Regions from separate parts of the Bradyrhizobium sp. 26S5 genome, predicted to be linked through region 2. Evidence: riboswitches for the same ligand, from Rfam matches in the RefSeq annotation. Region 2 holds a riboswitch; the other holds the start of a gene.
What was found. Region 2 has a riboswitch for glycine ahead of V5279_RS29010 (D-amino acid dehydrogenase). Riboswitches for the same ligand answer to the same signal wherever they lie in the genome.

Region 1: linked by a shared signal. The riboswitch ahead of gcvT (glycine cleavage system aminomethyltransferase GcvT) and the one ahead of V5279_RS29010 (D-amino acid dehydrogenase) in region 2 are both predicted to bind glycine.

The regions. Positions count from the first base shown of each region.
Region 1 covers NZ_CP145948.1:6,342,259-6,346,693, reverse strand. Annotated here, with positions in the region: gene gcvP (aminomethyl-transferring glycine dehydrogenase) at 1-630, opposite strand, end outside; gene gcvH (glycine cleavage system protein GcvH) at 653-1,018, opposite strand; gene gcvT (glycine cleavage system aminomethyltransferase GcvT) at 1,039-2,184, opposite strand; glycine riboswitch at 2,324-2,413, opposite strand; gene alaS (alanine--tRNA ligase) at 2,615-4,435, shown strand, end outside.
Region 2 covers NZ_CP145948.1:6,156,354-6,160,788, reverse strand. Annotated here, with positions in the region: gene V5279_RS29020 (ArgE/DapE family deacylase) at 1-1,187, opposite strand, end outside; gene V5279_RS29015 (hypothetical protein) at 1,184-1,381, opposite strand; gene V5279_RS29010 (D-amino acid dehydrogenase) at 1,508-2,815, opposite strand; glycine riboswitch at 2,881-2,996, opposite strand; glycine riboswitch at 3,000-3,106, opposite strand; gene V5279_RS29005 (M20/M25/M40 family metallo-hydrolase) at 3,199-4,329, opposite strand.

The DNA of each region.
Region 1 (4,435 bases), 190 kb from region 2:
GGCCTTGTCGAGTTCGGTCAGGGGATCGCCGACGACCAGCGCCCAGCCCAAGGGCGCTGCGCGCGTGCGCATCACGGCAAGCGTCTGCGGATGCACCTCCTTGTCGACGAAGAACACCTTCGCCTTGACCTGCGAGTGGCGCTCGGCGAGCGCCATCGCCTCCGCCGCCGCGGTCGCCTCGTCGAGCAGCGAGGCGTTGGCGACGTCGAGCCCGGTGAGGTCGCAGACCATGGTCTGGAAGTTGAACAGCGCTTCGAGCCGGCCCTGGCTGATCTCCGGCTGGTACGGCGTGTAGGCGGTGTACCAGGCCGGGTTCTCCAGGATGTTGCGCTGGATCACCGCGGGCAGGATGGTGCCGGAATAGCCCTGGCCGATCAGCGAGGTGAACACCTGGTTCTGCGCGGCGAGCTCGCTCATATGCGAAAGCGCCTCGGTCTCGCTCAGCGCGCGGCCGAGATCGAGCGGCGCCTTCTGGCGGATCGACGCCGGCAGCGTCTCGTCCATCATTGCCTGCAGGCTCGCAGCGCCGACCGTCTCCAGCATCGCGTTGACGTCGCGCGGCGACGGTCCGATGTGGCGGCGGACGAAATCGGTGGCGGCTTCGTTGATCGGCTTGAAGGGCGCGTTCATGGCTTGATCCTCGGGCTGATCCTCAGGCGGTGTGGGCGGCGTAGGCGGCCTCATCCATCAGGCCGCCGAGTTCGCTCTTGTCTGATATCTTCAGCTTGAAGAACCAGGCCTTGCCGCCGGCATCCGAATTGACCAGCGCGGGCTCGGCCGCGAGTTCTTCGTTGACCTCGATCACCTCGCCGGTGATCGGCGCGTAGACGTCGGAGGCGGCCTTGACGGATTCGACGACGGCGGCGGCCTCGGCCTTCTTCAGGCTGCGGCCGACCTTCGGCAATTCGACGAACACGACGTCGCCGAGCTGCGATTGCGCGTAGTCGGTGATCCCGATCGTGGCGACGTCGCCCTCGATGCGGAGCCATTCGTGGTCGGACGTGTACAGCGTCGTCATGGGGATCGATCCTTTGGCGTCTAGCGTTTGTAGGTATTGGGAACGAAGGGCGTGGCGGCGACCTTCAGCGGCAGTCGCTGGCCGCGCACCTCGGCGAAAACGGTGGTGTCGAGCGCGGAAAGCGAGGTCGGCAGATAGCCCATCGCAACGGGGGCATTGAGGCTCGGGCCGAAGCCGCCCGACGTCACCTTGCCGATTGGCTCGGTGGAGGTCGGGTCGGCGAACAGGACGGCGCCTTCGCGCACCGGCGCGCGGCCTTCCGGTCGCAAGCCGACACGGCGGCGGGAAGCGCCTTGCGCGAACTGTGCGAGGATCTTGTCGGCGCCCGGAAAACCGCCGGCGCGGCCGCCGCCGCTGCGGCGAACCTTCTGTACCGACCATTCCAGCGCGCCTTCGACCGGCGTCGTCGTGGTGTCGATGTCATGGCCATAGAGGCAGAGCCCGGCTTCGAGCCGCAGGCTATCACGCGCGCCGAGCCCGATCGGCAGCACGTCGGAATTGTCCAGCAGTGCGGTGACCAGGGTTTCGGCCTTGTCCGCCGGCACCGAGATTTCAAAGCCGTCCTCGCCGGTGTAGCCGGAGCGCGAGACGAAACAGTCGATATCGGCGACGCGGCGCGGGCCGGCGTCCATGAATTTCATCGAACTGACATCTGCACAAAGTTTCGCCAGCGCCGATTCGGCTGTCGGCCCCTGCAGCGCGATCAGCGCGCGGTCGGCCAGCGACACGATTTCGCAGGCGTCGGAGAGATGCGCGCGCAGATGCGCCTCGTCCTCGGCCTTGCAGGCGGCGTTCACCACCAGGAACAGATGATCGCCGAAATTCGCGACCATCAAATCGTCGAGCAGCCCGCCGTCGTCATTGGTGAATTGGGCGTAGCGCTGCCGTCCCGGCGCGATGCCGACAATGTCCTGCGGCACCAGGTTTTCCAGCGCGAGCGCTGCATCAGTGACCTTGCCGGATTTGGGCTTCAGCGCGAGCTGGCCCATGTGGGACACGTCGAACAGGCCGGCGTTGCTGCGGGTGTGCAAGTGCTCCTTGAGCACGCCGGCGGTGTATTGCACCGGCATGTCATAGCCGGCGAACGGCACCATCTTGGCGCCGCGCGCCAGGTGCAGCGCGTGCAGCGGGGTCTGTTTCAGCGGGGAAGTTTCGCGCGCAAGCATCACAGGGCCCTCGCGGTTCCCGCAGGGGACCTATTTCCCCTTGAGAAACCTGCAGAAAGCCCCATCTGTCGCTGTGCCTGAGAGTATTATCCCGTCGGCGGACGCATCGGGGATGACCCAGCGCCTCTTTCCAGATGTCAGACGTCACGCGGTCCTTTTGCCTGAGAGTTTCCGGGGCGGTTGCTCCTTCGGCGCCGGCGCAAGGCCGGTCTCTCCCGACGTGACTTAGCTATAGGTAGGTAGAAAACACGGCGCCGCCAAGACTGTCAACGCAGCTGCAGCAACTATCCAGTGGGCTTTGTGCTGCCGCGGCAAGCCCATGATCCGCCTGCACAGTTTCTGGACACCGCAGCTGGCCTTGTCTAAAAGCGTTCGGCCGGAAATGACGCCTTTTTGCGGCTGACCGGCCCCTATTTCCGATTGGATGAACATGAGCAGCGTCAACGACATCAGGTCGACTTTTCTGAACTACTTCAAGGCGAACGGCCACGAAATCGTGCCGTCGTCGCCGCTGGTGCCGCGCAACGACCCGACCCTGATGTTCACGGCGGCCGGCATGGTGCAGTTCAAGAACGTCTTCACCGGCGTCGAGAAGCGTTCCTATCAGCGCGCGACCACCGCGCAGAAGTGCGTGCGCGCCGGCGGCAAGCATAACGACCTCGACAATGTCGGCTACACCGCGCGCCATCTCACCTTCTTCGAGATGCTCGGCAACTTCTCGTTCGGCGATTACTTCAAGGAGCGCGCGATCGAGCTCGCCTGGAACCTGGTCACCAAGGATTTCGGGCTGAAGAAGGACAAGCTGCTCGTCACCATCTACCACGACGACGACGAGGCGGCGGGCCATTGGAAGAAGATCGCCGGCTTCTCGGACGACCGCATCATCCGCATCGCGACGTCGGACAATTTCTGGGCGGCGGGCGATACCGGGCCGTGCGGTCCGTGCTCCGAGATCTTCATCGACCGCGGCGAGCATATCTGGGGCGGACCTCCGGGCAGTCCGGAGGAGGACGGCGATCGCTTCCTCGAGTTCTGGAACCTGGTGTTCATGCAGTTCGACCAGGTGACGAAGGAGGAGCGCGTGCCGCTGCCGCGTCCCTCGATCGACACCGGCATGGGCCTGGAACGCATGGCCTTGATCCTGCAAGGCGCCGAAAGCGTGTTCGAGACCGATCTGTTCCGCCATTTGATCGATGCGGCCGCATCCGCGCTCGGACACGGTCCGAACGAGCAGACCGTTGCGTCGTATCGGGTTATCGCGGACCATCTGCGCTCGTCGGCGTTCCTGATTGCCGACGGCGTGCTGCCGTCGAACGAGGGCCGCGGCTACGTGCTGCGCCGGATCATGCGCCGTGCGATGCGCCATGCCCAATTGCTCGGCGCGCATGAGCCGCTGATGCACCGGCTGGTCTGGGCGCTGGTCCGCGAGATGGGTCAGGCCTATCCGGACCTGGTGCGTGCGGAGAAGCTGATCGAGGAGACGCTGCGGCTGGAAGAGACGCGCTTCCGCAAGACGCTGGTGCGCGGCCTGTCGATCCTCGACGAGAAGAGCGCCGGCCTCAAGAAGGGCGACATGTTCGACGGCGACACCGCGTTCACGCTGTACGATACCTTTGGCTTCCCGCTGGATTTGACGCAGGACGCGCTGAAGTCGCGCGGCATCAGCGTCGACCAGGCGGCGTTCACCGATGCGATGGAGCGGCAGCGCGTCAAGGCGCGCGCCTCCTGGACAGGTTCGGGCGAGGCGACGACCGAAGCGATCTGGTTTCCGCTGCGCGAGAAGCTCGGCGCGACCGAATTCCTCGGCTATGAGACCGAGAGCGCGGAAGGCGTGGTGACGGCACTGGTCAAGGACGGCGCCGAGACCGGCACTCTCAAGACCGGCGAGAGCGGCGCGATCGTGTTGAACCAGACCCCGTTCTATGCGGAGTCCGGCGGCCAGGTCGGCGACATCGGCATCCTTACGCGTGACGGCGTCAAGTTCCGCGTCACCGACACGCAGAAGAAGGCAGGCGATCTGTTCGTGCATCTGGGCACGGTGGAGCAGGGTACGCTCAACGTCGGCACCGCGTTGCAGCTCGAGGTCGATCACGCGAGGCGTTCGTCGATCCGCGCCAACCACTCCGCGACGCACCTCTTGCATGAGGCGCTGCGCCAGGTGCTCGGCGATCACATCGCCCAGCGCGGCTCGCTGGTCACGCCGGACCGGCTGCGCTTCGACTTCGTGCATCCGAAGCCGATCACGCCGGAC
Region 2 (4,435 bases):
TAAGGACCATAGCAAAGGGCAGGGATGCCATAGTCGACGCAATAGTAGCGGGTGTCGTTGACGGCGGTAGACAGGCGCTCCTGCATTGGAGCCTGGAAGACGGAATGATGGGCGGCCGACAGAGCTGCTTCCGCTTCGCTGCCAGGCTCGCACACCGCCGGGTCCGCCTGAAAACCACTCCACACGAGCTCAGCCGGATTGTCGGACAGGAAGTCGTCGGCCTTGTGCGCCTCGGCCAGGCATTCCTCGATGCCACGCATCGCCTCTCGCGGTGTCTCGCCCGGCAGCAGACCGAGCCGGCAATCCAGCTCGCACCACGCCGCGGTCGAACTGGCCCAATCGCCGCCTTTGATGATCCCGACATTGAACTTGATCGGATTCTTGACGGTGCGGAACCAGCTGTTGTCGAGCGCCCGGGCATTGAGCGTTTTGGTGTAATCCTGGAACGCGCGCACCAGATGCATCGCCGACAGGATGGCGCTCGTACCCGCCTCGGAATAGGCGACATGCACCGGCGTGCCGCGCACGCGCAGGCGAAACCAGATGGCGCCGACCTGGGCGCGCGTCAGCGTGTGTCCGGTCGGTTCGGGAATGAGACAGGCGTCGGCGCGATAGCCGCGCATCAGAGTGGACAATGCGCCGTTGCCGGTGCTCTCTTCCTCGGTCACGGTCTGCAGATGGACGCGCCCGCCCGGGGCATAGCCGGCGTCTCTGATAGCATCGAGCGCGAAGATCATTGCCGAGACACCGGCCTTCATGTCTTGCGCGCCACGCCCGAACATCCAGCCGTCGCGCACGGCGCCTGCGAACGGCGGCTGGTCCCAGAGGTCAGCGGGCCCCTCCGGCACCACGTCGATATGACCTTGCAAGATCAGGCTACGCCCGCTGCCTTTGCTGTTCTTCGTCGCAACAACCTGCTGCGATCCGGCAAGATCGATGCCGTCCATTGGCGCAGCCTTCGGATGGCTCATCAGATTGACGTCCGCAAGGCTGAACACATCGACGTCGTAGCGGCGCTTTGCGAACTGCTCGGCCAGCCAAAGTTGTTGCGGCGCTTCCTGTCCGCGCAAGCTGCGGAACTGCACCATGCGCGACAGGAACGCGATCTGATCGTCGAAGTTTCGGTCGACGGCCGCGCACAGCTCTGCGGCAATCTGATCCGGCTTGGTCAACGTCTCAGTTGTCATGTCGTGCCTTTCGTGGAGCCCTGTGCAGAAGGCTGAGCGTTGACTGTTTTGGAAAGGCGGCGCACGCAGTCGGTGCGCGTGCCGGTGGCGCGGTTACGCATCGGTCCGCCGAAGAGATCGCTGCCGGCATCCATGTCGTTCAGGATCCCGCGCCGGACCGCAATGTCATGCGTGCTCACCACCCCAATGCGCATTGTCCCCTCCCGCGATGAAGCGCTTTTTCCCATTGTGACGCTAGTTCCTATCACGCGGCGTTTCTCAGCGAATTCCGACTTGGCCATACGCAAATACGCTCATATTCTTCCTCTTCGGCCGGGTAATTAGGGGAAAGCTGCGCGGGTGGTCTCGGTCGTATCGACCTGCGACGGCACCATTGAAGGCGTGTCGAGGTCGCTCCAATCATCGATCGCCCCTGCTACCATCTGCGCCGTCGCGGCCGAGAGCGTCCAGCCGAGATGACCGTGGCCCGTATTGTAGAACACGCCCGGAATCCGTCCGGCGCGAACCACCGGCATCATGTTCGGCATCATCGGGCGCAGGCCCGCCCATGGCACGATCTTCGAGGTGTCGATCCCGGGGAAATGCTGTCGCACCCAGTCCACCAGCGGCTGGATCCGGTCGGCGCGAATGTCGCGGTTGAAGCCGTTGAACTCGGCGGTGCCGGCGACGCGGAAGCGGTCGGCGCCGAGCCGGCTGGTGACGATTTTCGCAGCTTCATCGAGCAGGCTGACGGTCGGCGCAGCGTCGCGGCTTTGCGGCGCATCGAGCTGCACGGTGATCGAATAACCCTTCACCGGATAGACATTGACGCGGTCGTTCAGCATGCCAGCGAAGTGACGGCTCGCCACCCCGGCGCAGATGACGATGCCATCGGCCTGCAACTCATGCCGCGTCGCGACGTCAGCATCATGCGAAGCGGCTTCGTTCCAACTGACGCGGAAGCCGTCGTCGCCTCGCGCGATCGCATCGACATCGGCTTCGTGGATGAAGCTCGCGCCGCGGCGGATGCAGGCGTCGGCAAGTCCGCGGGTGAACTTGTGGATATCGCCGGTCGCGTCCGACGGCGTGAAGAAGCCGCCATAGCAGGCCGTCTGCAGCGCAGGTTCGATTGTGCGGATTTCGTCAGGGGTCACCGGCCGGCGGTCGAGCCCGCCTTGCTGCAGCAGCGTGTTGACCCGCAGGCCCGCTTCGAAGCCGGCCTTGTCGTGATAGACGTGCAGGATGCCGCGGCGTTCGAGATCGAAGGCGATGCTCTCGCGCTGTGCGATCGAGAAAAGATGTTTGCGCGCTTCGATGGCGAGCCGCGTGGTCTCGATGGTGTTGCTGCGATAGCGGCCGATGTGGCCGACGAACTCGCCGATCCAGGAATATTTGTGCCAGCTCGGCTTCGGGTTCATCAAGAGCGGCGCGTCGCTTCTGAGCATCCAGCGCAGCCCCTTGAGAATGGTCGCGGCGTTGTTCCAGACTTCCGCGTTGCTGGCGGAGAGCTGTCCGCCATTGGCGAACGAGGTTTCCATCGCGGCGTAGCGATGCCTGTCGAGGACAGTCACCCGGTAGCCGCGTTCGAGCAGGGCATAGGCCGTCGTCACGCCGGTGATGCCGGCGCCAATGATCGCAACGTGAGGCATGATAGTCTTCAGGCTCCCGTGGGTTAGAGTCGCCGAACCACCGGTGAAACCGGCATCGGCGCCCCATCTGTCACGGTACCTGAGAGCTTGATCCGCATCGGGCCGCAGCCCAATAGCGAACTATCCCCTTCGGTGGACGTCATGGCCCTTGATGTGCGGCCATATTCGTCTCTCTCCAGATCGTCCTGACGATACAGTCCTTTTGCCTGAGAGTTTCCGGGGCGGTTGCTCCGTCGGCGCCGAAGCCAACAACACGCATGTTGTTGCTCCGATCTCTCCCGCATCGTCGTGTTGGACGGCCGGACCGTAGGCGAAGCCTGAAAATTGGACAAGGCTAAATTTCGATCCGGCAGTGCCAACGTGTTGTGCAGTGCAAATCGATGTCAGTCCAGCGTCGCCAGCAGTGCCGCCATCAGGCGGCCGCGTTCGGCGAGGCTGTCGACCTCGATATGTTCGTTGAGCGTATGCGCGTCTGCGCCGCGAACGCCGAGGCCGTCGAGCGTGGGGATGCCCATCGCACCGGTGAAGTTGCCGTCCGAGCCGCCGCCGGCGCTGCCATGCGGCAGATCGAGGCCCATCGCCGCCGCGAGGCCCTTTGCCTTTTCATAGAGCGCCATGGTGCCGGCATCCGGCTCCCACACCGGGCGGGTGACGCCGCGCGTCACCTTGAATGTCACGTCGTTGGCGGTGCCGGACAGCGCCAGCATGCGCTCGACGCCGCGGTCGAGATCGGCCTGGCGCTTGGCCATGCTGAGCGCTTCGCCGGTGCAGGTCGTCGCAACGCAATTGACCCATTGGCCGCCATGCACGATGCCGACCGAGAACGTGCAGTCCTCGGTGGTCATGCCGTCGATGGCGATGATCTGCCGGGCCATCTCGCGGATCGCGGAGCGGCCCGACGACAGCGTCGCGCCGGCGTGGCTCGGCTTGCCTGTTGCTTCCAGATTGAAGCGCGCGATCGCGTAGCGACCGGTGACGACGCCGTTGTTCGGACGGCCGGGCTCCGGCACCAGCACATATTTGTTGCGCGCGGCTTCCGCCTCGATGATGTCGCGCGTCGACGGCGTGCCGACCTCTTCATCGGGGGTGAACAGCACCGTGATCGGCAGCGGTGTCGTGAAGGAGGCGCGCGCCAATTGCCGGATCGCCTCGACCGACAGATAGTTGCCGCCCTTCATGTCGAAGATGCCGGGCCCGAAACACTTGTTGCCTTCGCGCCGCCACTTCAGCTTCTCGATGGTGCCGACCGGGTGCACGGTGTCCAGATGGCCTGATATCAGGATGCCGGGCTGGCCTTGCTTCGGATGAGGAAAACGGGCGCGGACGCAGCCGGCAAAGCCCTGGCGACCGGCGATGCGCTCGATCGTCGCACCCATGATCGCCATCTCGCGTGCGGCAAGGTCGAGCATGCGTTCGACTGCCGCCGAATCCCAGGTCGGGCTCTCGCACTCCACCCAGCTACGCAGGCCCTGCAGCATTGTTTCGGAATCAAAGGGAAGATTGGCTGGGTTCATCGTTTTTCTCTCTTGTTGTTTTGATCGCGCCGGCATCGCGCGCGCGTTACGAAAATCTCGGCCGACGAATTTGTAAAGCCAAAATCTGGCGCGCGGCCTCATTCGT